DNA from 4 places in the Desulfitobacterium chlororespirans DSM 11544 genome. Region 1 is predicted to be linked to each of the others. Evidence: riboswitches for the same ligand, from Rfam matches in the RefSeq annotation. Region 1 holds a riboswitch; each other region holds the start of a gene.
The links. Region 1 has a riboswitch for cobalamin ahead of BUA14_RS25860 (double-CXXCG motif protein). Riboswitches for the same ligand answer to the same signal wherever they lie in the genome.
Positions count from the first base shown of each region.

Region 1 (7,672 bases):
GGCGGAAGAATCCACAACAATCGGAATATCCCCCACCATTTCTCTGGCGACTATGATGTCCAGCAGGGTCTGCCGGATCTCCCCGCCAAAATCCGGGCAGGGCTTGCCCAACAGGTCGGCGAGATCTTGATAATGCTGCAAAACTTCCTTTATATCATAGGAAACCGGGTTGTCATAATAAGGAATGCCCAGCTTTGCCGCCATGTTCTGAGCGGCAACCTGACCCATCGGCATCAGGACCAGGTTTAACCGGCTGGAGGCCATCTTCTGATAGTCCGCAAAGGTCTCACAGGTGAAAAGCTCCCGTATCGTGTCAATCCCCCACTCCTTCAGGACAGTAAACAACTCGCTCTCCGGGTCGAGGGAAACATAATTGCCGATGAAATTGAGGCTATTTTCCTTTTGCTCCGTATACTCCAGCAGCCCATACATCTGGTTATGCTTGCGCATGCCCTGGGATATTTTTTCATCAGCCACCACGGGATTGATATGGCAAACTGTGAAATAAAGCCCGGGAAAACGGCTTTTCAGCTCCCGCAAAAGAGCTTTTTCATCAGTACCCAGAAAATCGTCGATACAGTTGAAGTACAGCACAAAGGCCTTGGGCACCGGCTCCAGCACTTCCAGGAGCTCCTCCACCGCATCGCCGATATTCTCCACATATTGTCCGGAAACCGCATCCTCTTCCCCAATATATAGAAAGGAGAGAAACTCCTTTTCCCCGTTTTGCAAAGCGCGGATAGCGTTGCGGCGGCCGCAGGCCGTGGGGCAGATATGGAGACTGTGGCTTTCCGGGATGCGCAGAATCGTTTTTGACCTGCTCCGGTTGGGAATATAATAAAGAAGATTATTTTGAACCCTTTTACTCATGTCCGCACACCTCAAGGAAGCGCCGGGCCAGAGTGCGGTAGCCTTGGGCAATCTCCGTTTCCGGAAAAATCTCCATAACCGTCTTGCCCTGCTCTTCCCCCTTCTGGATCTCGGCCGCCCGGGGAATAACGGCAATAAGCTCGCCCTGGGTTTCCGCCGCCAGCTGCTGCACCAACTCCAGCTCCTTGTCCACATTGCGCCGGTTCAGGATCAGCCCTCCGTAACGGGCATAGTCCCGGCTGCGGAAATTGGCCAAAGCTGCGGCGATATTGGAAGCTGCATACATAGACATCATCTCTCCCGAGGTAACGATAAAGACCACATCCGTATATTCGCCCCGCAGAGGCATGGCGAAGCCGCCGCAGACCACATCCCCCAACACATCGTAAAGCACGATATCCGGCTGGTAGACTTCATAAGCTTTCATTTCCGCCAAGGTATCAAAAGCGGTGATAATTCCCCGTCCCGCACAGCCGATGCCGGGCATGGGACCGCCTGCTTCCACACAAAGTACCCCGTTATAGCCCTCCTGTACAAAGTCGCTCACCTGCAGGTCATCCCGTCTGCTGCGCACCAGCTCCAATACGGTGGGAATGGCCCGGCCCCCGGTCAGCATCCGCGTGGAATCCGCCTTGGGATCGCAGCCGATCTGCATCACTTTATAGCCCATCTCGCTCAAGGCCACCGCCAAATTGGAGGTGGTGGTGGATTTGCCAATCCCTCCCTTACCGTAAATAGCTGCTCTAATCATGGTTTATGCACTCCTTACCCGGTGGGATTGTCCTGCCCAGTTTGACTGCGCTGCCTGAGCGTCTTTTCGCCGCAAAGCAGCCGTACTGTAGCTGGTTCCCCCTTTTTTAGCAAACGGTCCTCAGCTTCCTCCATCAAAATCCCCGTGGCATTGACAAAACAGTCCACTGTGTCTCCCATCCGGATAGGAACAATCTCATACTCCTCTCCGGTCCAACTGAGACCTACATGAGCATGACGGCCGGAGCGGATTCCACTTTGGTAATCCTCATACAGCCGGGCTTTGATCTCCGGCCGCTCATAACACGGACAACCCAGAAAGCGTTCCATAATCGCGGGCAGGTACTGCTCAGCCTGAGTCAGAGCCGCATGAGGAGGCGCGGGAATTCCCACGACACATTTTCCCTGAATTTCTCCCAGCAGCATGGCTTTCCCACCAGGGTTGAATCCCATGCCCTGGACCAGCACTCTGCCCAGCTTTTCAACAGCCTGGACAGTATAATCTCCATACCGGGCTCCGCTGCGGCCCAAGCCCCCGATCAGGATCAGCACATCACAACGGGAGATAACCTGCAGAATAGCCTGGCAGATCAGATCTTCCCCATCCCCTGCCACCGGTTCTGTCCAGGCCTCCCCGCCGCATTCCCGAAGGATCCCTGCCAAGAGAATGCTGTCCGACTCCACCACCTGTCCGGGGCCGGGCCGGCGGCCGGGTGCCACCAGGTCGTCCCCCACCGGAATGATGGCGGCTTTGGGCTTTTTCCATACGGTTACCGTTTCCACTCCGGCAAAACGCAGGATCGAGAGATTCGCCGGGTTCAGGCGGTAATTGGCCGGAACAAGCCGCTCACCCTCCCGGATGCTACTGCCTGCCCGCTTGATTCCCTGCCCCGGTGCGGGCAACGCCTTGATTTCCACTCTTCCATCTGTCCAATGCTTTACCTGTTCCAAAGGGATCACTGTATCAAAAGGCGGTTCGATCACCGCACCCATCGCCCGGAGACAAAATTCATGTTCAGCCAGCACCCGGCTGCCGCTCTCAAGCAGCTTTTTAGCCTGTTCCCAGTTCACCATAATTCCGTCATGCTGAGCGGTATCTGCCGAAGGCACCGAAAAGGCTGCATAGGTCGGTTCCGAAGTCACCCGGCCCAAGGCTTCATTCAGTGGTACGAATTCCTTGGCCAGTTCAAATTTGGCCTGGTCGAAAAGGATCGCCAAGGCCTCATCCCGGGAGAACGGATCATTCTGCTGCCGATGACAGCGTGTGGCACAACCGATACAGGATGAGGAGGGGCAGCTGATGTGATCATGCTGATTGTTTGCCATGGTGTTTCTCCTTATAAAAACAATACCAACAGAAAAAGCGGCCTGCCTTTCCAAAGCAAAACCGCCCGATGATGAAAACAGCAAAAGCCAGCACCCGATCTGTCAATCCTGTATTTTCTGCTTCCTTTTCATCAGTGAAGGCCAGCTGGTTTCCTGACTGACCCCGTGAGCGGTTTGCTCAGGCTCCTCCGTCATGAGATAGTCTTTTAGACAAAGGAGCTCGGAAAACTATTCAATTTCATTGTTTGTTCATGAACATAACATAACATAAATCAACACAAAAATAAATATCCTGATTTTATTTTACATTAAATTAGGTTATATCCAGTTATGAAATTAGGTTATATGGAGTTATGTTTTCACACAAAAAAAGAAGTGCCTGATCTCAAAGCACTTCCATCTCGGTAAAGGTCAGCCCTGTCAGCTCGTGTCTTTTATAGACTTCAACAAATCGTTCAGAGCAATACACAGTAACTCCGTAGCCCTTGGCCCTGAACAGATCCACTCCCTTGAGGGATTCTTCTCTTAAATAAAGGTAATCCCGCGCTTCAATCCGCTCCTTGCTCTCGGCACTATAGGTTTCATAGCCGCATTCCGGACAACGATTGAGCAGAATAACATTTGATTTTTTATAAAATTCGGCGCTGACAGCGACATGAAGCTTGTAATAGGCCGGCGGCTCTTTGGATATCTTATGGACTCTGATGCCCTGGCGCCTGAGCTCCGTTAGCTGCAGATCCGATAAATCACGGATGGATAGTACATGGGCTTTCTCTAAGCTGTACCCCGTAATCTTTTCTCTTTCCAGGACGTCCTTGGCCTTCCCGGAGATATGATTGATATAAAACCAGAGAAAATCAGGATAATTATCGTTAGATAAAGCAATAGGTGTATCGGTTCCCAAATCATGCATTGTGCTTTTTTTCCATTCTCTTTGGCATAGGGGACAATGGATTTCTTTTCTTGGCCATTCGGTTACACTTACCCCATAGGCGTAGGGCTCTTTTTCTCCTTCATCAATTTCCAAACAATAATAGCGCATCCCATCACCTTCCAATATATACTCTACTTTCCAACATATACTCCGATAATAAAAAAAAGAGCCGGTGTATTCGGCTCTGGCAGACATCATGTAATAAGGTAAAGATGAGCGATCATCCTACCCTTAAATTCACCACACTTATTCTCCCCCGAAAACTTGTGTTTCTGGAATGGGGCAGGTATCCTGACTTGAACTCATCCTCATCCCTTACCTTCCCGGTTTTCACCAGTGGATCCTCTAAGGGGCTCGTCCTTCTTACAGTAGCGGGGCTGTCCCGGCTTCGCACCGGAGTTCCCTATTAATGCATTTAAGCAACCCTATTCCGCCTGATATTCAGTTTTTCCTTATAATCAACATTATATCAAGTACCACTGTAAGTCAACAGAATATTTTGCCTACAACAAAGAGCATCACTCAAAATGAGCAATGCCCTTGAGGCTATCTAATGCAGTTGCAAAATCGGATTCATATCCTATTTTAGCCCCCCATTCCACTATAACCTTTCATCTGAAATTCCCAAACGTTTGGGAATTTCGAATGTCATTAACCCATCAACCGACTTTAATCGCCCTCTCATGGCAGTTATTTTGACACATTTTACAAGCTATACAGGCGGATTCATTGCTGACATAGGCTCTCGAATTACCCTTGACTTTGATCTTTAATTTTCCAATCATATTAAGCTGATTATAATCTGCCTGCTTAACTTCTTGTAATTCCAATACTTTAGCCGGACATTTACTGACACATAATCCGCAGCCATCACACCGATTCAGATTGATGTTTACACTCATAAATCAACACTCCTAAATTAAATTTTATGGATTAAACCGGTAACCGGTTCCCCAGATGGTCTCTATATATTCCGGGTTAGCCGGGTCTCTTTCGATTTTCTTCCTGATCTTTTGAATATGAACCGGGACGGTTGCCAGATCCCCGTAGGACTCCGCGCCCCAAAGCAGATCAAAGATGCGCTCCTTGCTGAAAAGTATATTCGGGTTGGAAGCAAAGAAGAGCAGGAGTTCATATTCCTTGGCGGTGAATTGAACTTCTTTGCCATTGACATAGACTTTATGGGAAGCGGTATTGATTTCCAGTCCACGGTGATTGATCACTTCTGAGCTTTGGTGTTTACCTGTCAGACGTTCGTATCGTTTCAAATGGGATCTGATGCGGGCCATCAGTTCCGCGGGGCTGAAAGGTTTCGTCAAATAATCGTCGGCACCGTAATCCAGTCCCCTGATTTTATCAATATCTTCACTGCGGGCCGACAGGACTATAATGGGAATCTCCAACTTCTTGCGGACTTCTTTAATGATCTCAAAACCATCCAACTGGGGCAGCATTAAATCGACGATCAGAATATCATAAGTCCCGGAGACAGCTTTCTTCAGCCCTGTTGCTCCATCCAAGACGATATCCACTTTATAGCCGTTAAGCTGCAGATAATCTCGTTCCAGTTCGGCAATATTGACATCATCTTCAATGATCAGAATATTTTTCATTACCATAGGCCCTCCCATCCTATTGTTACGATTGAGCTATATTATTTCGAGCAGAACGATGTGTATTAAGATGATTTAATAATAGGCAGCTTTATGGTAAAGCAGGAGCCGGCCTCACCTGTACTGGCAACTGAGATTGTGCCCCTCTGAGCTTCAATCAGCTCCTTAGCTATGGCCAAACCCAGCCCTGTACTTACGAAATCTTTGGAGCGCTCCGTGTCAATCCGGTAAAAGCGGTTAAAAATATGGGGCAGCTGCTCTTCCGAAATCCCCGGACCATTGTCGGCAATGTCGATACAGATATCATCTTTCTGAGCATATAACTCCATTGTCACCTTTAAATCCTGCTCCGGCCCATATTTCATGGCATTATCGATGATATTGCGGATCCCTTGATACACCCGCTTCCCATCAATATTGACCGTATAATCCCGATCCGTTCTTTTCTGATAGGAAAATTTGAATTGTCTTTCTTCAAACTCAAACTTTAACTCGGTAGCTAAATCGTCCAGGTAGGCGCCTATACTCAGGACTTCATAATTCATCTCCACTTTGTCCATATCCAGCTTGGAAAACAAAAACAGATCATCAATCAGCTTATTCATATACGCAGTATTGCTGTAAATCGTCTCCAGGTAACGCTTTATTTTCTCCGGTTCGCTGACGCACCCCTCAAGAATTACTTCCAGATAGCCCTGGATCGAGGTAATCGGCGTTTTTAGATCATGGGAGATGTTGGCCACCAGAGTCTTTCGGTTTTTCTCATACTCCTGATTGCTTCTTTCGCTTGCCTGCAGTTTGGAAGCCATTTCATTAAAGGCGTAAATCAGCTGCGTGAATTCATTTTCGACTTCCGGCTCAATTGACACTTGATAATTTCCTTTGGCGATTTCGTCAAAACCCTGCTTTAATTGTTCCATCGGTTTAAAGACCCGCTTCTCCAGGCGCCGGAAAAAACCGAGCTGGAGTATTTCTCGGGTAATGAGGATCAAGGCAAAAAATACAGCAATGGCTTTGAGCCCGATCCATTGAAAGAGCAGGTATAAAAGAAGCAAATTCAAAACGACGCCGACCGGGCGCAGAAACTTTATGGACCTGCGCAATTTCTGAGATTCCCCGTGCTGCCTGCCTTTATGAAACTCCTCATGATACAATTTATGAAACTTTTTATCTGGTCTCAATCCATCACCCTCTACCTAAAATAACCCTTAACATCAATCCACCAATTTACTTGTTTTAATTTTACTTCATTATTTTAAATATCTTATAAACCAATTATAAAAACTTTATAAAAATCAAGAGGAATTTTATTTTTTGTTCCTGCCTGCAAAAAAGCTGACTGCCACAATTTTCGCGGCAGCCAGCTTTTGCTTTTTCCTTTACTATGTCCCTAAACCCGGTCCAATACCCTCTATCGCTCGTAGAGTCATAGGCATAAAACAGGCAGGTCTTCTGACTCTGCAACATTTGACCTGTAGCCAAGCAGAAATGAAGAACAGGCTTTCCCCTTACCTTCTGTTCGGATTACCCGGAAACCACCCTTTTTTCACCCGTTTTTCCTGCTCAAAAATTTCATGGATGCTCCAAAGACAGGAAAAGCCTATAACACTGATGATTGCGGATAACATATAGTTAGCAATGAACAGAGAAGCGCCTATCAAAGCTATCCCAGCAACTAAGAATAATGGCCAGATCCTTTTTCCGAAATAGTACTCGCCTTTGATGACAATGGGATGAAACACGCCGATGATGATAAAAGCCATTGCCCCGATGATCGCACCTTGAAAACTCATCTGAATGCCTCCTCTAAGCTCAATTAACTCCTTTAAGATTATTCTGTTTGCTCTGTCGTAAAAGCCTCGTCCAGCATACTTACACTAGAAGTTTATTTTAATCTTATTGCACTATTTTGTCACTAATAATAATTCAACATTAAATTTCCCCAGTGTGGTCAATGCTGTCGGGATGCTACTTTCCATCAAAATGGTTCCATCAGTGGCGAAATGGTTCGTCATATATTTAAAGCTTTGATATAAGATAACTAATTGCCGCAACTTCTGAATCTCTATCTCCGTCTGAACAACGATGCCATCGCAATCTTCCGCATGACCTGACGATAACCACTCATGTCTACCGGGGTAATTATCATTCAACCTGGGCCACCAGCGGCGGATATGCA
Region 1 is NZ_FRDN01000023.1:220-7,891, reverse strand. It holds gene BUA14_RS25875 (nitrogenase component 1) at 1-870, opposite strand, end outside; gene BUA14_RS25870 (nucleotide-binding protein) at 863-1,621, opposite strand; gene BUA14_RS25865 (molybdopterin molybdotransferase MoeA) at 1,636-2,946, opposite strand; molybdenum cofactor riboswitch at 3,052-3,184, opposite strand; gene BUA14_RS25860 (double-CXXCG motif protein) at 3,332-3,988, opposite strand; cobalamin riboswitch at 4,145-4,323, opposite strand; gene BUA14_RS25855 (4Fe-4S dicluster domain-containing protein) at 4,540-4,782, opposite strand; gene BUA14_RS25850 (response regulator transcription factor) at 4,807-5,493, opposite strand; gene BUA14_RS25845 (sensor histidine kinase) at 5,559-6,674, opposite strand; gene BUA14_RS25835 (DUF4491 family protein) at 7,002-7,286, opposite strand; gene BUA14_RS28905 (hypothetical protein) at 7,398-7,646, opposite strand.

Region 2 (7,672 bases), on a different contig from region 1:
AGCTTCATTTACAATTTTTATACCCCAAAAACAACTTAAATTGTTTTTTTGAACATTAATCGCTATAATAAATTAAAATGTTAAAAAAGAAAGTTGGTCAGAGCATGGCAAACAGCATGACAGGCTTTGGCCGGGGGGAAGCCTCCGGTTACGGTTACCAATTTACAATTGAGCTGAAAGCGGTCAATCATCGCTTTTTCGAGACGTCGGTACGGATGCCCCGCCATCTGAATAGTTTAGAAGATAGAATACGCAAAATCCTGCAGAGCAAAATCAACCGCGGACGCCTTGATGTCTTTGTTAATGTGAAGGAAACAGAAGAAAAAAAGAGATTGGTGAAGGTTGACAAAGATTTAGCCCTGTCGTATGATAAGACACTGAAGGAACTCGCTTTAGCCCTGAATACAACCTATGAGACGGATATTTACCGTTTAGCTTCCTTGCCCGAGGTTTTTGACCTAGAGGATACGGATATTGACCTTGAACTGATTTGGGAACCTTTGAGCCGTGCCGTAGCCGAAGCTTTGGCTGGGTTCGTAGCCATGAGGCAGGTAGAGGGGGAAGGCTTAGCGGCAGATCTTTTGCGCCGTTTACATACCATCATGCTGGCTAAAGAAAACGTAGCAGGTTATGCCGACAGCATTGTTATAGATTATCAAACCCGCTTACAGGAGAGGATAGAGGTCCTTCTGGGAGATAAAGCCATTCTCGATGAAGCTCGCCTGGCCAATGAAGTGGCTTTTTTTGCAGACAGAGCATCCATTACCGAAGAATTGGTTCGTCTGCAAAGCCATCTTGACCAATGCCGGGAGGCTCTGCAAAGCTCTGAACCCGTCGGGCGCAAGCTGGATTTTCTGGTTCAGGAAATGAACCGGGAGATCAATACCATTGGCTCGAAGGCTAATAATTTAAGCATTACTCAGCATGTCGTTCAGATGAAAAGCGAATTAGAGAAGATTCGGGAACAAGTTCAAAATCTGGAATAATTGGAGGGTTAAGTTTTGGACATTAAATTGATTAACATTGGGTTTGGCAATATCGTATCCGCCAATCGCATTATCTCCATTGTCAGCCCGGAATCAGCTCCCATCAAGCGGATTATCCAGGAAGCACGGGACGCAGGAATGCTGATCGATGCCACCTATGGCCGCAGAACCCGGGCCGTGATTATCTGTGACAGCCATCACGTCATTCTGTCGGCAGTTCAACCGGAAACCGTTGCCCATCGCCTCTCCGCGAAAGAAGCCAGCAACACTGCCGAAGACCCAGCTGATTAAGGGGGGTCATCGTGGAACAAAATCATGGCTTATTGATTGTTCTATCCGGTCCTTCCGGGGCGGGAAAAGGAACCCTTTGCCAGGAACTGCTGAGACAGATGCCTCAGGTAAAGTATTCCGTGTCGGCCACGACACGCCAGCCTCGTCCTGGTGAAGTGGATGGATTGCATTATTATTTCCGAAGCCGGGAAGAATTTCAAACCATGATCGAACAGGATCAACTTTTGGAATGGGCAGAGTTTTGCGGCAATTATTACGGAACTCCCCAGTTCGCTGTGGAGCAAGCCCTTCAAGCCGGGAATGATGTCATTCTGGAGATTGAAATTCAGGGAGCTTTACAAGTCAAGCAGCGTTTCCCCCAAGGAGTGTTTATTTTTGTCGTGCCCCCCTCCATGGATGAACTCTCACAGCGCATTCATAAACGGGGTACTGAATCTGAGGAAGTGATTCAAAAACGGCTGCAGACCGCCGCTCGGGAACTGGAGTATGTGAGCGAGTATGATTATGTGGTCGTCAATGATGAAATTCCTCTGGCAGTAGACAAATTAAAGAGCATTCTGCTGGCTGAGAAATGCCGTGTGAAAAGAAAACCTTATGTATTTCAGGGGGTGTAACCATGAAACAGCCTTCCCTCGATATTTTGTTGAGCAAAGTGGACAGTAAATATACCTTGGTGCTGGCAGCGGCTAAACGAGCCCGTACCCTCATGGAGGATCCGGAGTTTGAAGTGAATTACCGTGGATCTAAGCCGGTAAGCCTTGCTTTTGATGAAATCGCTAAAGGGAAATATCATTTTGAATTGACCAGTGAAGGAATCAAATAATGCTGCGGGGTAAGAAGATCCTCTTAGGCGTCACGGGTGGGATTGCGGCTTATAAAGCAGCGGATGTGGTGAGCCGCCTCCGCAAGCAGGGCGTAATTGTGTATGTAGCGATGACTAAGGGGGCGACTGAATTTATTGCCCCCTTAACCCTGAGGACCCTTTCCGCCAACCCGGTCTATGTGGACATGTTCGAAGAGCCTAAGGTGTGGAATGTTGAGCATATCGCCTTGGCGGAAGCCGTCGATGCGGTATTGGTTGCCCCGGCTACGGCTAATCTATTAGCCAAAATGACCGTGGGTATCGCCGACGATTTTCTGTCCACCGTTCTGCTGGCCACGAAGGCCCCTATCTTTGTGGCTCCGGCCATGAATCATCATATGTATCATCATCTCACCACCCAGGAGAACCTGAAGCGGCTTCAGGAACGTTCCGTACGCATTCTGGGACCGGCTACAGGCTTTCAGGCCTGCGGCACTGATGGAGATGGCCGTATGAGTGAGCCCCAGGACCTTGTGGAAGCTTTGCAGAGTTTTTTCGCTGCTTCAGGATTGTTGACGGGTAAGAAAGCCTTGGTCACTGCCGGGGGGACCCAGGAACCCCTTGACCCGGTCCGTTATCTCAGCAATCGTTCTTCAGGCAGGATGGGGTTTGCCGTGGCTGAAGCTTTGAGTGAGGCCGGTGCGGAAACAACCCTTGTCTCTGCGCCCAATGAACTGCCCACCCCGCCGGGAGTAAGGCGAATCAACATTATGACAGCTCAGGAAATGCATGCTGCGGTCATGGACGAATTTACCCAGATGGATATTGTGGTCAAAGCCGCAGCAGTTGCCGATTATCGGCCTGCGGTCAGTGCTGAGCAGAAAATCAAAAAAGATGGGACAAATCTTACTCTGGAACTTGTACCCAACCCCGATATCCTGGCAGAATGCGGCAAGAAGAAAGAAAACCAGTTCCTGGTCGGGTTTGCCGCTGAGACGGAAAAGCTTTATGAGTACGCTCAAGCCAAGATGCAGCGCAAAAATGTCGATATGCTGGTAGCAAATGACGTAACCCAACCCGGAGCGGGATTTGGCAGCCCTACGAATATCGTGAGCCTGCTTTTCCCGGATGGGAAAAAAATCGATCTGCCCCAAATGAACAAATTAGACGTAGCTCGGCGGCTGGTTCAGGAGATTGCTGAGCGCCTTAGTGAAAAGGAGTGACTTCATTGGCAAAAAAACTGTTTACCTCCGAATCGGTCACGGAAGGACATCCCGATAAAATCTGCGACCAGATTTCCGATGCCATCTTAGATGCTATCTTCGCTAAAGACCCCAATGCCCGGGTCGCTTGTGAGACCTCGGTGACCACCGGCCTGGTGTTAGTCAGCGGTGAAATTACGACTAATTGTTATGTGGATATTCCCAGCACAGTAAGACAAACCATCCGTGAAATCGGCTATACCCGGGCCAAATATGGCTTCGATGCCGATACCTGTGCCGTTCTCACCTCCATTGGAGAGCAGTCTGCCGACATTGCTTTGGGAGTGGATAGAGCTCTGGAAGCTAAAAATGGCGAGATGAGTGAGGAAGAAATCGAAGCCATTGGCGCCGGCGACCAAGGGATGATGTTTGGTTACGCCACCAACGAAACAGAAAGCTATATGCCTCTTGCCATTGATCTGGCCCATCGCCTGGCCCGCCGCCTCAGTGAAGTCCGCAAGTCGGATATCCTGGATTACCTCCGCCCGGACGGCAAGACTCAGGTGACGGTAGAGTATGAGGATAATCGCCCTGTCCGTATCGATACCATCGTGATCTCCACCCAGCACCATCCGGAAGCAACCCAGGAGCGGATTCGCCGGGATCTCCTGGAACATGTGGTATTTCCCGTGGTCCCATCGGAATTGCTGGATGAGAGCACCCGTTATTTTATTAACCCCACAGGCCGTTTTGTCATCGGCGGTCCCCAAGGGGATGCCGGTTTAACCGGCCGCAAGATTATTGTCGATACTTATGGCGGGATGGCCCGCCATGGCGGCGGAGCCTTCTCCGGCAAAGACCCCACAAAGGTCGACCGTTCTGCCGCTTATGCCGCCCGTTATGTAGCCAAAAACGTGGTGGCCGCCGGCTTAGCCGAGCGCTGCGAAATTCAGTTGGCTTATGCCATCGGGGTAGCCCAGCCTGTATCCGTCCTGGTGGAGACCTTCGGAACCGCCAAAATTGACGAGGAAAAAATCGGAGAACTGGTCAAAACTAATTTTGACCTCCGTCCGGCAGGGATCATTAAGACTCTGAATCTGCGCCGCCCCATCTACCGCCAAACGGCTGCTTATGGGCACTTTGGCCGCACTGATCTGGATCTGCCTTGGGAAAAGACCGATAAAGCGGCTGCCCTGCGGGAGCAGGCAGGCCTATAAATTATAAATTTCAGAAGCAGATAAGGCCGGAGGATTGTTCCTATTGAAACAATCCTCCGGCCTTGATTAGTTTAGAGAATAAAACAAACGCCTTACTTTTGCCATAGGGACGAATTTTGACTTGACATTATCTTAGTTTTGGCTAAACTGAATTTAGTAGGTTTTAACAATTTAAGGATTTCAGGTGCCCTTCGCCAAGAAGGGAGAATAGGGAACCGGGTGCAATTCCCGGACGGACCCGCCACTGTAAAGAGGAGTCTCAGCGCTGAATGCCACTGGGTAACTGGGAAGGCAGCAAGGAGACAATGACTCGAAGTCAGGAGACCTGCCTGGATCCGGGGACACATGAAGTTTGGTAAAGTTCATGGTCATTTTGCTTTGTCTGAAAGGAGAAGCGAGGTGGCTATGGACTTTTTATTTTACAGAAAATTATTAGAGAGGAGAGTTGAAGGCCTTGGGATATCAGGGAAGAGATGTTGAGGTGGTTGCCCTGAATGATGCTCAATATCTTGTCGCAGCTTGCGATTCCTGCGGTGCTATTGGTGAGAAAGAGCTGGATGCAGTCAAAGTTCCCTGGTGGGTAACCGGCAGGATGACGGCCCGGGTAGCTTTATTGGAAGTGCTGGCGGTGGGAGCGGTTCCCCAGATGATCAGCATTGCCATTGCCAATGAGCCCCTGCCCGCAGGCGAAGAAATAATGAAGGGGGTGAGAGAAGAGCTGAAGGCTATGAATCTGCTCTCCCTGCCTACGGCCGTCAGCACGGAAAAGAATATGCCCACCAAGCAAACCGGCTTAGGCATCACGGTCATAGGGCTTTGCGATCAGGATAAACTTCGCGTTGGCAGAGCCAAGCCGGGCCACAGCCTGTTTTGCCTGGGGCTCCCCAAAGTGGGAACTGAGGCGGCTGACCCGGAAGATCCGGACATTCTGCAAGGGATACATCTTGTTCAATTGCTTAGTATCCCTGGAGTGTATGACATTATTCCGGTAGGCTCCCAAGGGATAAGGGGTGAAGCCGAAGCCCTTGCCCAAGCTGTCGGTGCTCGATTTAGAGAAGATACCCAATGTGAACTTTATATCAATAAATCGGCAGGACCTTCAACTTGTCTCATTTTTACGGCCGCTGAGGATATTGAATTAGGGGATTTCGGCAAGCTACCCATCCATAAAATCGGCAGGCTGGAGGAGGATGGAGGTGGAGGCCTCCCAACAGAAAATGAAGATTAAAATCCAAGAGGAAGGTTAGCGGCAAGATTCAAGTTAAATGAAAAGAAAAAAATGAAATGAAGGAGAGAATAACAATGATTGAACCTGCAAAGAAAACAACGATTCCCAAATCAGCTCAGAATATCCGACGGATTGCCATCATGGCGGTCTTTCTTGCCTTGAGTGCGGTAGGTGCCTTGATTAAAATTCCCAGCCCGCTGGGGACCGTGGCCCTGGATTCTGCTCCGGGTTTTTTCAGCGCTTTGGCTTTTGGCAGCATAGAAGGCTGTATTGTTATTGCCATAGGTCATCTGCTTACCTCGGCAGTGGTCGGTTTTCCCCTGGGAATTCCTATGCATTTGGTCATCGCCATCGAAATGGCTGTCTTTGCCTTGATTTATCGCCTGGTCAATAAGAAAATCGGTTTGATTCCTGCCGTGATTATTACCTCCCTCCTCAATGGTGTGGTAGCGGCCTTTTCCGTATTCCCCATCGGTGGTATGGGTGCAGTCTTAGGGTTAATGCCCTTTTTGTTATTAGGGTCGGTCTTAAATGTTGCCGTATCGGCCTTAGCCTATAAAGCGCTTAAAGGAAGCCGGTTGATTTAGTACTCTGTGACACCTAAATCCTTACCTTTCCGGCGGTTAAATTTCCGTAGGACTGCGTTGTCGTCAATCGCCATACGACCGGTATTGCTCATTCCTCCGCCTTGTCCTACGAAAATTTTCCTCGCCGGGCAAGGCAAGTTTTAAATGTCACAGAGTACTAGAGGGGTGTTAGGGTGGAGACAGTGATTGAATTAAGAAATGTTTCTTATCGTTATCCAAGAGCTGAAGAGGAGAGTTTAAAACAAGTCAGCCTGGCAGTGGCCAAAGGAAAATTCATTGCTTTGATGGGTCCCACGGGAGCAGGTAAAACAACCTTAAGTTTGTGTCTGAATGGTTTGATTCCCCAGTTTCTGCAAGGAGAGCTGCAGGGAGAGGTCAGGATTGGGGGGAAAGACACACGTGAGGTCCGGGTGCAGGACCTGGCTAAGCAAGTAGGACTTGTACTTCAGGATGCAGAAAGTCAGATCATCGGGCGAACCGTGGGGGAGGATGTGGCTTTTGGCCCTCGTAATTTCGGTGTACCCCTGCAGGAAATTCAGCAAAGAGTTGCCCAGGCCTTGGCCAAGGTTCGGTTGAATGGCTATGATCAGCGCTCTACAGCAGAGCTGTCCGGCGGGGAAAAACAACGGCTGGTGATCGCCGGGGTGCTGGCCCTGGAACCGGAACTATTGGTCATGGATGAACCGGCTTCTGAACTGGATCCGGAAGGACGGTTCCAGGTCTATCGCACCTTGGATGATCTCTGTTGTGAAAGAGAGCGGACGATTCTGGTCGTTGAACATTCCAGTGAAGAAATCCTGCATAGAGCCCACGAAGTTATCGTCCTTAAGCACGGGAAAATTGCCTGGCAAGGGGCACCGGAAAAGCTTTTTCGCAATATCCCTCTATTGCAGGAATTCGGGATCAAGCCTTTGCCAGTCAGCTTATTAGGCTGGAGTTTTTGGCAAAGAGGATGGATTGAAGGCCAGGACATTCCTTTAGATGTTGCCGAGGCCGAATCCCTGATCCGCAATTTGATAGGGCGGTCCAGCCTACAAAACAGAGTGGTCCCGCTGATTGAACCGCCGGCAAGAGGCAAAGTCCATCAAGAAAAGGAAACAGAGAAGAGCCCACTGAATATGGAAGCAGGGAAAAGCCCGCTGAATTCAGCGTTGATCCAAATTAAGCAGCTTGTGCACCGATTTGAATCGGGACAAACAGGCGTACAGGGAATTGATCTGAACATTGAAAAGGGAGAATTTGTGGCTTTGGCAGGCGCCAACGGAGCCGGAAAAACCACTTTAGCCAAACACATCAATGGCTTGCTTAGGCCCACCGAGGGGGAAGTTATCGTCAAGGGCCTGAATATTAAAGATGTTG
Region 2 is NZ_FRDN01000007.1:245,150-252,821, reverse strand. It holds gene BUA14_RS12010 (YicC/YloC family endoribonuclease) at 105-986, shown strand; gene remA (extracellular matrix/biofilm regulator RemA) at 1,002-1,277, shown strand; gene gmk (guanylate kinase) at 1,289-1,891, shown strand; gene rpoZ (DNA-directed RNA polymerase subunit omega) at 1,894-2,100, shown strand; gene coaBC (bifunctional phosphopantothenoylcysteine decarboxylase/phosphopantothenate--cysteine ligase CoaBC) at 2,100-3,302, shown strand; gene metK (methionine adenosyltransferase) at 3,308-4,498, shown strand; cobalamin riboswitch at 4,664-4,845, shown strand; gene BUA14_RS11980 (AIR synthase related protein) at 4,953-5,726, shown strand; gene BUA14_RS11975 (ECF transporter S component) at 5,801-6,313, shown strand; gene BUA14_RS11970 (ABC transporter ATP-binding protein) at 6,487-7,672, shown strand, end outside.
Region 2: another riboswitch for cobalamin. It lies ahead of BUA14_RS11980 (AIR synthase related protein); the one in region 1 lies ahead of BUA14_RS25860 (double-CXXCG motif protein).

Region 3 (7,672 bases), on a different contig from region 1:
TGCCTGGGGACACTTTAGAGGTCCGGGAAGGCAAGGTCTGGATCAATGGTGAAGCCATCGAGGAACCTTATCTGAAAGAGGCTCCTGAATATGAATATGGACCTATCCAGGTTCCTGAGGAAGCGTATATTGTGTTTGGGGATAATCGCAACAACAGCAAGGACAGCCATGTCTGGGGTTTTGTTCCGAAGGGGAATGTGGAAGGCAAAGTCCTGCTGCGTTATTGGCCTCTGGAACGCTGGGGCTCCCTTAAGTAAGGAATACTAATTCAGGTAGGATTACCCATAAATTTAATCGTGGAAAGGAGAAGCCAATGAAATACGCCAAGTGGATGAAGAATGTAGGGGAAGGATTTATCGGGGAAATGCTCAGAGCAGCCCAAAATCCCGAGATGATATCTTTTGCCGGAGGATTGCCTGCTCTGGATCTTTTTCCTACCCAGGATTTACAGGCCGCCTTTCAAAAGGTTTTTGAAGAACAGGGGAATGCGGCCCTGCAATACGCTCAGACCGCGGGATATCCGGAGTTAAGGTCATGGGTTGCTTCTCAGCACCAACGCAGCCAGAGGCCGGCCCGAACTGCCGAGGTTATCATCACTACCGGAAGTCAGCAGGGATTGAGCTTATTGGCCCAAACTTTTTTGGATCCGGGAGATACGGTATTCTTGGAGACGCCCACCTATTTGGGGGCTATTCAGGCTTTCGAAGGATTTCGGGCTGATTTTCAGATGATTCCCTGCGATGAAGAGGGGATTCTTCCTGATGAGCTGGAGAAAGCTTTGGCCTTCGCCACCCCTAAATTTCTTTACTTAATACCTAATTATCAAAACCCTTCAGGGAGAGTCATGGGGCTGGAGCGGAGAATAGAACTCCTTAAAGTGTCCCAGAAATACGGCCTGCTGCTTGTCGAGGATAATCCCTATGGAGAATTGCGTTACGAAGGAGAGCCCATCCCTCATCTGGCGGAGTTGGGGGAAAATGTCATTTATCTGGGGACCTTTTCCAAGGTTTTGGCGCCGGGGTTGCGAATCGGCTATGTGCTTGCCGATGAAGATATTATTAGGCATCTGGAGCAGACCAAGGAAGGTGTGGATCTTCATAGCAATAACCTGACTCAGAGAGCCATCTATGAATATTTGCAAAAGGATCTTTTGCCGGATCATATCCTGAAGCTGCGGGAAGTCTACAATGTTCGCCGTAAGGCCATGGTGGAGTCCCTCCAGACCTATCTGGGCGATAGGGTGGAGATGAAGGTACCGGCGGGGGGTCTGTTCCTCTGGGCCAAACTTATGGGCGTGAACAACAGCTTTGACTATGTGCAGGATATGATTCGTCAAAATGTTCTTTATGTTCCCGGGGCAGTTTTCTACGCCGATGGCCGGGTGTCCAATGAAATGCGTCTTAACTATTCCTGTTCCACACCGGAGATTATCGAAGAAGGAATGATGCGCTTAGCCCGGGGGCTGAATCAATAGGGCTGCAAGAGGCCGTTGCACGATGAACTTTACAGTTCCTTCTGCAACGGCCTCTTTGTCGGCAGCTCAGGTTGTCTGCTGTCCGGCTGCCCGGTTCCTTGGCTCCCTGGGCGGCATTGCTGAAATTCGTAAGCGATTCCGAATTTCAGGGGTAAAGCAATGGGAAGGCCCCTAAAAGAAAGAGCAGTTCGGAGAGTTCAATGCTGGCACCATAGAGATCCCCGGTTAACCCTCCGAGGAGGCGGGAGACTTTGCGGGTGAACAAGAGGATGAAGAGGATGGCCAGAATAAAGCCGGTCATCCCCGGCCAGTGCAACACCCAATAGGTGAGGAAAAGGAGCAGCAGTCCCTCCCCCAGGAATAGCCACCGGGTTTGGCGGGAGGTTTCATGAAATCCCTGGCCAAAGCCCTGGGCCCGGGCATAGGGGAAATAATGGACCCCAATCAGAAAAATCCAGCGGGACAGGATGGGCATGAAGAGAACCAGGTAAGGAACCAAAGGGGAAGAGAGGGTAAGGAGCCCGGCCAAAAGACTGAATTTGAGCAGCAGGTAAACCATGGCACTCACGGCACCGAAAGCTCCCACATGGCTGTCTTTCATAATCTCCAGCATGCGTTCAGGTGTCCGCGCTGAAAGCAATCCATCCATACTATCCATCAAGCCATCAAGGTGAATTCCCCCGGTGAGAATAAGTTCCAGGGTGAGCAGCAAGGCAGCCGTAACCAGGGGCGGGTAGTGAGGAAGGAGCAGGGTTAAGGCCAGCCATAAGGCTCCTCCCAGAATTAAGCCCACTAAAGGATAATAATGCTGACTTTGGGTGAACTCTTCCGAGGTCACCTGCTCCGGCTGAGGGAGTGGTATTCGGGTCAGAAAGGTCAGGGCGATCCATAATTTGCGCATGCTAGGCATCCTCTCGCCGCAAGGAATCCAGCAAGGCCTGACCGGCAGCTTTGATCTCCGTCGGATAGCCGGCGACCACGGAATAGACATGGCGGGCGCTCTGCCCCAGGATCTGGTTGGCCCTGCCGGCCAGATCCCGATAGAACCTGGAAAGGGGATTATCCGGGACGATACCGTCTCCCACCTCATTGGTGACCATAATCACCTGAGGGCCGATATCCTGGGCTATACGGGCGACAATGCGGACCTGTTCGAGAATCTCCTGCTCTAACCTATGGAGGGCCTGGGTATACTCCTGCTCAGTCAGATTATCTTCTGCCGGATAGCGGGCAAGGAGAAGATTGGTCAGCCACAGGGTTACACAATCCACTAAAAGGACCCCTTTATCCTGAGCATGGCCTTCCAACAGGTCGGGGAGGGCAAGGGGTTCTTCCACCAAGCCCCAGTGGGCGGGGCGCTGGTCCTGATGTTTTCTGACACGCAAAGCCATTTCTTCATCATAGACCTGGGCTGTGGCGATGTAGGTAACAGGCAGGCCGGGATGAGCGGCCAGAAGCTCGGCAAAGCGGCTCTTGCCACTGCGGGCTCCGCCGGTTATGAGCACAAAATCTGACATAATTACCTCCGGTGATTGCTTAATTTTTGCCGCTGACTCCTGCGGATTCAAAAGTAGCCATCTCGTTGAGAATGCGGATGGAGGCGTCCAGAAGATGGAAAGCGATAGCGGCTCCTGTTCCCTCTCCTAACCGGAAATCCAGGTGCATGATGGGTTTGAGATCCAGTTGTTCCAGGGCGGCTCTGTGGCCGATCTCCACAGAAGAATGAGAGGGAATCAGGAAGAAGCGGGCCGTGGGGCAGATACGGACAGCAATGAGAGCGGCGGCAGTGGAGATGACTCCGTCTAAAAGGATGGGTACGCGGGAGTAGGCTGCGGCAAGAATTGCCCCGGCCAGGGCACCGATCTCCAGGCCCCCTATTTTGCTGAGGATATCTACTCCATCCTTGGGGTCGGGCTGATTGATGGCGATAGAGCGGGCGATGACGTCCTGCTTGCGGATGAGTCCCGCATCATCCAGACCGGTGCCCCGTCCGGTAACTTCCTGAGGCGGCAAGCCTGTCAAGAGAGAAATAATGGCTGTACTGGGGGTGGTATTGCCAATTCCCACTTCCCCCGTGGCCAGAACATTCACTCCGGAATCAATAGCCTGGCGGGCGATTTTAGCGCCGGTCAGCAGGGAAAGCAGAGCTTCTTTACGGCTCATGGCCGGCCCCTGGGCCATGTTATGGGTTCCGTTCATGATGCGGTGAGCCATAAGCTCCGGCGGATCCAGGGGGAAAGCCATGCCCACATCGGTGCAGATCACCTCGGCGCCGGCATGACGGGCCAGGACATTGATCCCCGCCCCGCCGCCCAGGAAATTATAGAACATCTGCGGGGTTACTTCCTGGGGGAAGGCACTGACACCTTCCGCCACCACGCCATGATCTCCTGCCATGACCAGAATGGCTTTCTTTTGTACTTCCGGCCAAGGCTGACCTTGAATCCCGCCCAGTTGTTTGGCGAGGGCTTCCAAGACTCCTAAACTGCCTTGGGGTTTGGTTAAGGAATCTAAACGGGTTTGCACAGCGGACATGACCTGTTCGTCAAGGCCGTGTATTCCCTGGATAAGATGGTTTAAGGCGGTTTCACATTCCTCCAGGGAAGCGTCACTTAAATTTTCCTGTCTCAAGAAGTCATCCACTAGCTTGTCCTGTTCTAATTCGGTTTTACTCATCTGTATTCCTCTCCTTTGATAAAAAAATAAAGTCCCGCCACTTCATAAGTGGTCGGGACTTTGCCTTCGTCGCCGCTGCTTTCCATAGCACCCATGGAAAGGCTTTCTTCATTCCTGGCAGGTCTCCTGGCTTGGATTCAAACGCTTTTTACCCCTTCCCGGTCTGGCCGGTGGTTATGGTTTAGGCTCATCCTACACAGTGGTGGGTCCGCACCGGAATCGCACCGGTTTCCCTATTCTCCCCTTGAGGGGCACCAAAGAATGGATTTTTTTAATTAATTATAGAATAGCAAAGAAGAAGATTTTGTCAACCCTTTACTTAAGGAATTAAAGGATTTAAGATAGGGGTTGTACTAGGACACGAGAAGAAAATAAGGATGTGCATGATGTGAATAGGACGAAAATTACCCGGTTAGCCCTTCTTTTGGACGGAATGGTTGTTTTTCGCGGCATCATAGGGGACCCGGTGACGGCTTCTTTCCAAAACCTGTTCCAGAGGATAGGGAGCAAGGAATTTGATCTGATGGCAATTTATAAAGACTATCATTATTTCTGTTCTTTAGCGACCCAGGTTCATTGGCCTGATTATCTTTGGGAGCGTATGCTTCAAGACGACAATGAGCTGGCCAGGCAAACAGCTCAACAGGGAAAGGACCGGGTCCCGGCCGGGCTTTGCCGGCTGGCTGGTCGGGAACTGCTGTATTTGCGGGAGCTTGCCGAGCTGAAGGCGGAAGATATTAAGGATGCTGTTAAGGCACGGTGTGCAGAGCAGGAGACGGAAGAGCCGGGCCTCTGGCTGGAGGAGCCATTGCGCCCGGAAAGCTGGCCTGGCTGGCTAAGTCTTCCGGATATGGATAGGGAAAAAGAAACTTATGCAAAAGAAGGAAATCAGGCTGAGCTGTATCTCCTCACCGCTCAGAAAAGGTTGAAGCAGAGTCTGCTTCAGGGAACAGAAGAGGAAATGGTGGAGGCGCTGCTTGCTTATTATCAAACCATGGGTACCGGATTGTTTGGCCGGTGCATGGCTCTCAAATGGCGGAGCCGTATGGAAAGGCTTGAAGGGGTACACCCTGAGCCGATGCGCATAAGCAAGTTGATTAATCAGGAACGGGAACAGGGAATCATCCTCCAGAATACTGAATTTTTTCTGAAAGGCCTTCCGGCCAATAATGTGATTCTCTATGGCAATCGTGGGACCGGGAAATCTTCCTTGGTGAAAGCTTTAGTGCAGGAATATGGTGAGCAAGGACTGCGCCTGGTCGAATTATCGAAAACAGACTTGCATGACTACCCGAAGATTATTCGGCTCCTGGCCAGGCAGCCTTTGAAGTTCATCCTGTTTATTGACGACCTTTCTTTTGAAGACACGGAAAGTGATTATAAGAATCTGAAGACCCTGCTGGAGGGAGGGCTGGAAGGGAAGCCCCAAAATGTACTGATCTATGCCACCTCCAACCGGCGCCATCTGGTCAGAGAAACCTTCGGCGAACGTCAGGTTGAGGAAGTCCACCGGCGGGATAATATGGAGGAAAAATTGTCCTTATCCGACCGTTTCGGCATTACGGTCACCTTCCCTACACCGGATCAGGAAGGATATCTGAAGATTGTCGAGGAGTTAGCGGCTCAGGATGGGCTGGCAATTCCCAAAGAGGATTTAAGACAGCAGGCTCTGCGCTGGGTGATGAATCATAATGCCCGTTCGGGGAGAACGGCCCGTCAGTTTGTGGATTTTTTGGTGGCCAGGGAAGGGTTGGCCGCTCAGTCATAGTTTTGGATAGCCGGCTTATGGGGCCGGCTTTTTTTGTTTTCTGAAAAGATCCGAAGGTGGAGTCTCCAGGATTTTGTTTTACACCGGTCGCTCCATAAGCTGCGCGGATGTGGGATAAAGCTACACGACCCAAGCCCCCATCTCCTCGGAAAATGTATAAGGCTGAGCGTTCATCCTAATACTAACTTATCCGTAATGATGAAAGTGTGAAATCCATGAATGTAAAAATCTCAAGCCGTCAATCCTTTTGTACTTATTTCGTGATTGTTTCGCTGTCTTTAGGCATGCCCAATCTAATCATAAGAGATTTGGGGCAGGATTTTTGGCTGGCTATTCTGGTGGCTATGGTTATAGAAACAATGCTGGGCTTTTTCTTATATAAAATGGGCAGGGCTTATACCAATCAGACAATTTTTCAATACAGTAAGAAAATCCTCGGCAGAACATTAGGTAAGGTAATGATTGGAATTTTCAGCCTTTATTGTATTAGTGTAGCCATCACCCTTACGCAAATTCTTATCGAATTCTTTGCCTCGATGGTGATGCCGGAAACTCCGCGCTATGTCTTTGCCATCGTGCTTTTATTGGTGAGTACCTACGCCTGCAGTGCCGGGCTGGAAGTGATTATGAGGCTTTCTGAGATTATCGCTCCGTTTGTTCTTGGCTCCTTTCTCTTTATCATGCTGTTTAATATTGGGAATATGGAGTTTGATAATTTGAGGCCCATGTTCCAGCACAGCCTAGAGGAGGTTCTAAGGGGGGCCATGCTTCCTTCGGCTTGGTTCGGGATCTGCATTATTATGGGCGTTTTAATGGCATACCATAATAATCCTAAAGACATGTACAAGATAAAACTCATGGGAGTTGGCCTGGGTATCCTGACCATCACCATCTCCATGTTCTTTGCCATTATGGTTCTGAGTGTAGAAGTGGGGTCCAGGCAATTGTATTCCGTCTATATTCTTGCCCGCTTTGTTGATGTAGGAAATTTTATTCAAAGAATGGAAGCGTTTCAAATTGTCTCCTGGACGGCGGGATCTTTTTTGATTTTGGCTTTGTTTCACTATGCCGGTGTGGAAGGCTTAAAACATATTTTTTCCAAAAAATCCCGTCTGTTTTTAGGGATCAGCATTGCCGTGATTGTATTTGTTTTTGCTGTCTTTATTAATCCTACCACCATTGATAAAGCTGTATTTCTGAAAAACATCCTGGGAGTCTATGGCCTAATTGTCGAAATATGTGGAGTCTTTCTCCTTTTTATCGTTTACGTCTTAAAACAAAAATTCAAGGTTGTAAAGAAGAGGTCTTCAAATGAGCAATAAGAACGAATCCAACATATCCCCCAATCTTGAAGAGAATCGAAGGCGTTTAGCTAATAGCTTCAAAAACTCTGTGGATCTTTTGTTCCGTGAACTACGATTTGGGAAGACGAACAAAGGTTTTTTGGTCTATCTTGATGGTTTGGTGGATCGGCAATACATAAGTGCGTCGATCATTAGACCCCTCATGGAATTTCAAGGCTCTGAGCCAATTCTGTCACTGGAGATCTTACGCAGAGATGTCTTATACAATAGCGCAATCGATAGTGTGCAGAACTTTGCTGAAGTGGTGCAGGGGATACTATCCGGCCGGACGGCTCTTTTTTTGGAGGAAATAGAGGAGGCCCTGCTGCTGGGGACCTTTGGTGCCGAGACCCGCAATGTCCAACAATCGGAAACCGAGGCCACCGTCCGGGGCCCCCGGGAAGGCTTTGT
Region 3 is NZ_FRDN01000015.1:42,043-49,714, forward strand. It holds gene lepB (signal peptidase I) at 1-257, shown strand, start outside; gene BUA14_RS21580 (aminotransferase-like domain-containing protein) at 314-1,474, shown strand; gene BUA14_RS28105 (hypothetical protein) at 1,497-1,649, shown strand; gene cobS (adenosylcobinamide-GDP ribazoletransferase) at 1,620-2,384, opposite strand; gene cobU (bifunctional adenosylcobinamide kinase/adenosylcobinamide-phosphate guanylyltransferase) at 2,377-2,991, opposite strand; gene cobT (nicotinate-nucleotide--dimethylbenzimidazole phosphoribosyltransferase) at 3,011-4,150, opposite strand; cobalamin riboswitch at 4,250-4,425, opposite strand; gene BUA14_RS21600 (ATP-binding protein) at 4,539-5,918, shown strand; gene BUA14_RS21605 (GerAB/ArcD/ProY family transporter) at 6,134-7,240, shown strand; gene BUA14_RS21610 (spore germination protein) at 7,230-7,672, shown strand, end outside.
Region 3: another riboswitch for cobalamin. It lies ahead of cobT (nicotinate-nucleotide--dimethylbenzimidazole phosphoribosyltransferase); the one in region 1 lies ahead of BUA14_RS25860 (double-CXXCG motif protein).

Region 4 (5,393 bases), on a different contig from region 1:
GGCCGAGTGGTTAAAGGCGGCAGACTGTAAATCTGTTCCGAAAGGTACGGTGGTTCGAATCCATCTCTACCCACCACTAAACATCGCGGAGTGGAGCAGCGGTAGCTCGTCGGGCTCATAACCCGAAGGTCGTCGGTTCAAATCCGGCCTCCGCAACCAAGCTTTAAATCAGCAGCAGTTGATTTAAATAGAAAGCATAGGGATGTCGCCAAGCGGTAAGGCACCAGACTTTGACTCTGGCATTCGTAGGTTCGAATCCTGCCATCCCTGCCATTTATGAGCCATTAGCTCAGTCGGTAGAGCACCTGACTTTTAATCAGGGTGTCCCGCGTTCGAGTCGCGGATGGCTCACCATTTTCTTTAGAGCATGTCAGGGACATGCGGGTGTAACTCAGTGGTAGAGTGTCACCTTGCCAAGGTGAAAGTCGCGAGTTCGAATCTCGTCACCCGCTCCAAGTAATGCGCTCGTAGCTCAGCTGGATAGAGCGTCTGACTACGAATCAGAAGGCCAGGGGTTCGAATCCCTTCGAGCGCACCATTTAAATCAGAAGAAATCCTCGATGCCGTTATAGCTCAGTTGGTAGAGCGCATCCTTGGTAAGGATGAGGTCACCGGTTCAAATCCGGTTAACGGCTCCATAAAACAATGCGGGAGTGGCGGAACTGGCAGACGCGCACGTTTGAGGGGCGTGTGGGTAACACCGTATGGGTTCAAGTCCCATCTTCCGCACCAAAAAGTAGGATTACGGAGAAGTACTCAAGTGGCTGAAGAGGACGGTTTGCTAAACCGTTAGAGTGGGTAACTGCTGCGAGGGTTCGAATCCCTCCTTCTCCGCCAGTATAAATCAATATTCCTCGATAGCTCAATGGTGGAGCAACCGGCTGTTAACCGGTAGGTTGCAGGTTCGAGTCCTGCTCGGGGAGCCATGGCAGGGTAGCCAAGTGGTCTAAGGCAAGTGGTTCATACCCGCTCATTCGAGAGTTCAAATCTCTCCCCTGCTACCACACCTGCGGGTGTAGCTCAATGGTAGAGCACTAGCCTTCCAAGCTAGCTACGTGGGTTCGATTCCCATCACCCGCTCCATAGACAGGTTAAACCGTACTGATCTCAGTACGGTTTTTTGCTGCTTATTTGCTTATTTTCATGTTTAGCGCCGGGACCGGGCTTCAACCAGTACGCATTCATGAGCAATCAGCTGCATTTGGTTTGCGCGCCCCTTCAGCAAGGCTTCATTGCTTTCGGCGCCAGGCTGCATCCAGACTCTTTTGATACCTAATTGGGCACATTGGTCAATAATTTGTTCCGATATCTGAGGAGGGACGATGAGGCTGACCACGTCGGGGCGAACAGGCAAGGCGCTTAAAGAGGGGAAACAAGGCTCTCCTTCCAGCTCAGAGAGCTTAGGATTAATGGGATACACCGTATAGCCGCATTGTTTGAGTTTATGGTAGACCTTTGTGCCAAATTTGGTCGGATCTTTAGAGACCCCGACTACTGCCCAGATCTCCTGCTCTAAGAATTCTTGAATATCGTTTTGCATATTTTTTCCTCCTTGGATTAATTTCTATATCCTATATTACTTGCAAGTAAACAAATTATATCAAATTTTTTTAGGAAAGCCAGAAGGGGAAGTTAGTTAAAGCTGACTCACAAGTAATTAATAGAAAATATGATAAAAGCCCAAAAAACTATTGACCTTAAAATAAGGTTATGATATCGTCGACTATAGTAAGAAAAATCAAATAATGTCTCAAGTGTCTTCTAAGATGTACAGTCTTAGAGGAAGGATAGGGAATCGGGTGAGAGTCCCGAACGGAACCGCCGCTGTATGCGTTGAGGCTGCGCTCGTCGATGAAAATCGGTCACTGGGAAACTGGGAAGGCTGAGCGAAGCCGCAGGAGGAAACTCCATAAGCGTAAGTCAGAAGACCTGCTTGGAATTGCTCTGTTTATCGATTGGTGGATGTCAGAGCTCTTATTTCCTATTCTGTAGAAAAACGGTTGCTACAACAAAAGTTGCAGTAACCGTTTTTATATTTTTTAAAGTAACTTTTGGGTGTCGGAGGGAGTTTTCCAGATGAATCAAGCGCGATTTCATAAGGATAAATTGGTGAGCGCAATAAAATGATAGGGGATGGAAGAGTGAAACAGAAGCACCGGGATATCCACCGGCAGGGCGAAGAAGAAGCACACGAACACCACCGTGGCTTCCGGCATGAGCATGGCGGGTGGCTTTCTATCGATTATTTGGCTTATTCCTCTAAGATCAGGCACTGGAATCCCACTTTCAAGGTCATTCTTGCTTTATTGACGATCCTTCTGTGCATTGCACTTAACAATGTGTATGTTTCTGTCGTTGTAATTCTCTCAATGGCTTATTTGGTCATTGAGGTCGGAGGACTTGCCTTCCATGATTATCTGTCGGTACTGACCATTCCCTTGACGTTTATTCTAATCAGCATCCTTGCCGTTGTGGTTGATTTTTCAGGCCAACCATCGGGCGAATATAACTTGTATCTTGGCTTCACTTATCTCTATACCACGACGGATATGCTTAAAAACGGCGTCTTCCTGATGCTGAAGATTATCGCATCAATTAGCGGACTCCAACTGATGATCTTGACGACTCCCTCTTCCGAAATTATAGCTGTGATGAAAAAGACCCATTTGCCTAAGGACTTTATCGCTCTGATGAATATGATTTACCGGTACATCTTCATTTTACTGGAGGTGTTCGCAAAGATGAAAAACGCCGCAGAATCACGACTGGGCTATCGCGATTTAAAGACATCCTATTTTACGTTCAGCAGCGTCGCCAGCAACATGTTCGTCCTGTCACTGAAAAAAGCGAACGCTTATTATGATGCGATGGAGGCCAGATGCTACGACGGGGAATTGATGTTTCTGGAGGAAGATAAGAAAATCGAAATCAGGTTGATCGTTTCGGGGGCGATTTACATCCTGTGTTTATTGCTGCTCTGGTACCTGACAAGATAAGCGGAGGCGTTTTATGAAGAACAGAATTCTGAAGGTGGAGAATCTCCACTATGTCTATGGAAACGGAAAGCCCGCGTTGGACGGTGTCAACGTGGAAATCTTTGCAGGAGAAAAAATTGCTGTACTGGGTGCCAACGGGTCGGGAAAATCAACATTCTTTCTCAACTTAAACGGTGTTTACACCCCTGCTCTTGGAGAAATTATCTATCGGGAACTGCCCGTCAATAAAAAAACTCTGAACGAGCTGCGTAAAAACATCGGCATCGTCTTTCAAGACGCAGACAATCAGATCATCGCCTCCACAGTCCGGGCGGAGGTTGGCTTCGGCCCGATGAATTTAAGGCTTCCGAAAGAAGAGGTCATTGAACGTGTGCAAGAGGCTCTGGCCTATATGAACCTCTCGGGCTTCGAGGATCGACCGCCCCACTATTTGAGCGGTGGTGAAAAGAAGCGCGTAAGCATTGCCGATATTGTGGCGATGAAATCAGAGGTAATGATTTTCGACGAACCGACCGCATCACTGGACCCTTTGAACGCCATGATGCTGGAAGAAGTGCTGTTAAAGCTGAGCGCTGAAGGTAAGACTATGTTGATTTCCACCCATGACGTGGATTTTACTTACAGATGGGCTGAACGTGTTCTTGTCTTCTGCGGTGGGAAAATCATTGCTGATGGGACGCCCCTGGAAATATTCTGTAATTTGGAGATTTTAAAACAGGCAAATTTGAAACAGCCAGCCATGCTGGAGGTCTATAAACTGCTTGTCGATAAAAAGATTCTGCCGGACACGCAGGCTTATCCGAAAAACGCCCAGGAACTAAAAGCAATCTTGGAGAACCATGATATGGTTTTAAGCAATTTAGCTTAAAAATACATACAAGGAGGAAAGAATATGAAAAGAAACCAAAAATTTATTCTCAGTCTCTCTATTCTCGTTTCCCTCTTATTTGGGATCACGCCGTCAGCCCAGGCGATGCACATTATGGAGGGCTATTTACCGCCAACATACGCTATTCTTTGGGGCGTTATAGCCCTACCGTTCTTAGTGGCGGGTTGGTTTTCCATTAGGAAAACATTAAAAGAGAACCGTAGATCGATCACCATCCTTGCCATAGCAGGGGCATTCATTTTTGTAATTTCATCTTTAAAAATTCCCTCGGTCACCGGTAGCTGTTCACATATGACTGGAACAGGGCTGGGCGCGATTTTATTCGGGCCAAGCGCTGTCGCCATCTTGGGCATCATCGTGCTGATTTTCCAGGCTATTCTACTCGCTCATGGCGGCCTTACAACACTTGGTGCCAACACGTTTTCCATGGGTATCGCCGGTCCATTCGTCGCCTTCGGTATCTACAAACTGTGTCAGGCGCTGAAGATCAATAAATACGTGGGAATTTTTCTCGCGGCGTCTATCGGCGACTTATTCACTTACTGCGTCACAAGCATTCAGTTGGCCTTGGCATTTCCATCCGCACAGGGCGGTGTTGCAGCCTCCGCCATTAAATTCCTAACCGTTTTTGCCCCCACCCAGGTACCCCTGGCTATTGTTGAAGGCATTTTAACCGTTCTGATCATTATGGGTCTTGAAACATACGCAAAATCTGAATTGACTGCCCTTGGCTTTTTAAAAGGAGGCTTAAAATATGAAAAGTAAAAAACCTACAGTTATCATTTTATTGCTGATTGTTTTTTTAATTGCCATTGTGCCGCTATTTGTCCTTCAGGGCGCAGAGTTTGGAGGATCTGACACTGCGGGCAGCGAGATGGTCGACGAGATTACAGGCGGCGAATATGAACCCTGGTTTACACCTCCGATGGAAAGCTGGATTGGCGGAGAGCTGCCAGGCGAAATCGAAAGTTTGTTATTCTGTGTTCAGACGGGGATCGGTGTCGGCATAATCACTTTCATAATGGGTAGATTTGTCGAAAGGAAAAAGTACGAACAAAATCATACAGCTCAATAAAGTATGTGTCGGAAATAGTTCAAAGACGGGTTTGCCATGGTCGAGATTCCCATGACCATCTCAGGAGCCTGAGCGACATTCAAGAATTGGCGATATGTTAAAGTGCTGTATAAAAAAACTTGACGGTTTAATATTTTTTGCTATAATTAATACTGTTCTAAGCGGAAGTGGCTCAGTGGTAGAGCATTGGCTTCCCAAGCCGAGGGCCGCGGGTTCGAATCCCGTCTTCCGCTCCAATGAAAGTAAGACGCTGCAAAGGTTTGCAGCGTTTTTTCTTTTTGTTTTCTTATGCCCAAAATTGCCTTGACGACATTCTGACGACATTTTAATTTTAAAAGGAAAAAATGCACTCACACGATAAGAAGCTAAATTCAAATTAGGGTACAATTTGTACCCTAACTGCTATGACCGCATCATGTATCAGATGGCAAAA
Region 4 is NZ_FRDN01000021.1:76,021-81,413, reverse strand. It holds tRNA gene BUA14_RS25470 (tRNA-Tyr) at 1-76, shown strand, start outside; tRNA gene BUA14_RS25465 (tRNA-Met) at 85-159, shown strand; tRNA gene BUA14_RS25460 (tRNA-Gln) at 199-273, shown strand; tRNA gene BUA14_RS25455 (tRNA-Lys) at 279-354, shown strand; tRNA gene BUA14_RS25450 (tRNA-Gly) at 381-455, shown strand; tRNA gene BUA14_RS25445 (tRNA-Arg) at 462-538, shown strand; tRNA gene BUA14_RS25440 (tRNA-Thr) at 563-638, shown strand; tRNA gene BUA14_RS25435 (tRNA-Leu) at 648-732, shown strand; tRNA gene BUA14_RS25430 (tRNA-Ser) at 747-837, shown strand; tRNA gene BUA14_RS25425 (tRNA-Asn) at 852-926, shown strand; tRNA gene BUA14_RS25420 (tRNA-Ile) at 928-1,004, shown strand; tRNA gene BUA14_RS25415 (tRNA-Gly) at 1,010-1,083, shown strand; gene BUA14_RS25410 (CoA-binding protein) at 1,148-1,540, opposite strand; cobalamin riboswitch at 1,736-1,951, shown strand; gene cbiQ (cobalt ECF transporter T component CbiQ) at 2,142-2,996, shown strand; gene BUA14_RS25400 (energy-coupling factor ABC transporter ATP-binding protein) at 3,010-3,864, shown strand; gene BUA14_RS25395 (energy-coupling factor ABC transporter permease) at 3,889-4,650, shown strand; gene BUA14_RS25390 (energy-coupling factor ABC transporter substrate-binding protein) at 4,640-4,960, shown strand; tRNA gene BUA14_RS25385 (tRNA-Gly) at 5,122-5,196, shown strand.
Region 4: another riboswitch for cobalamin. It lies ahead of cbiQ (cobalt ECF transporter T component CbiQ); the one in region 1 lies ahead of BUA14_RS25860 (double-CXXCG motif protein).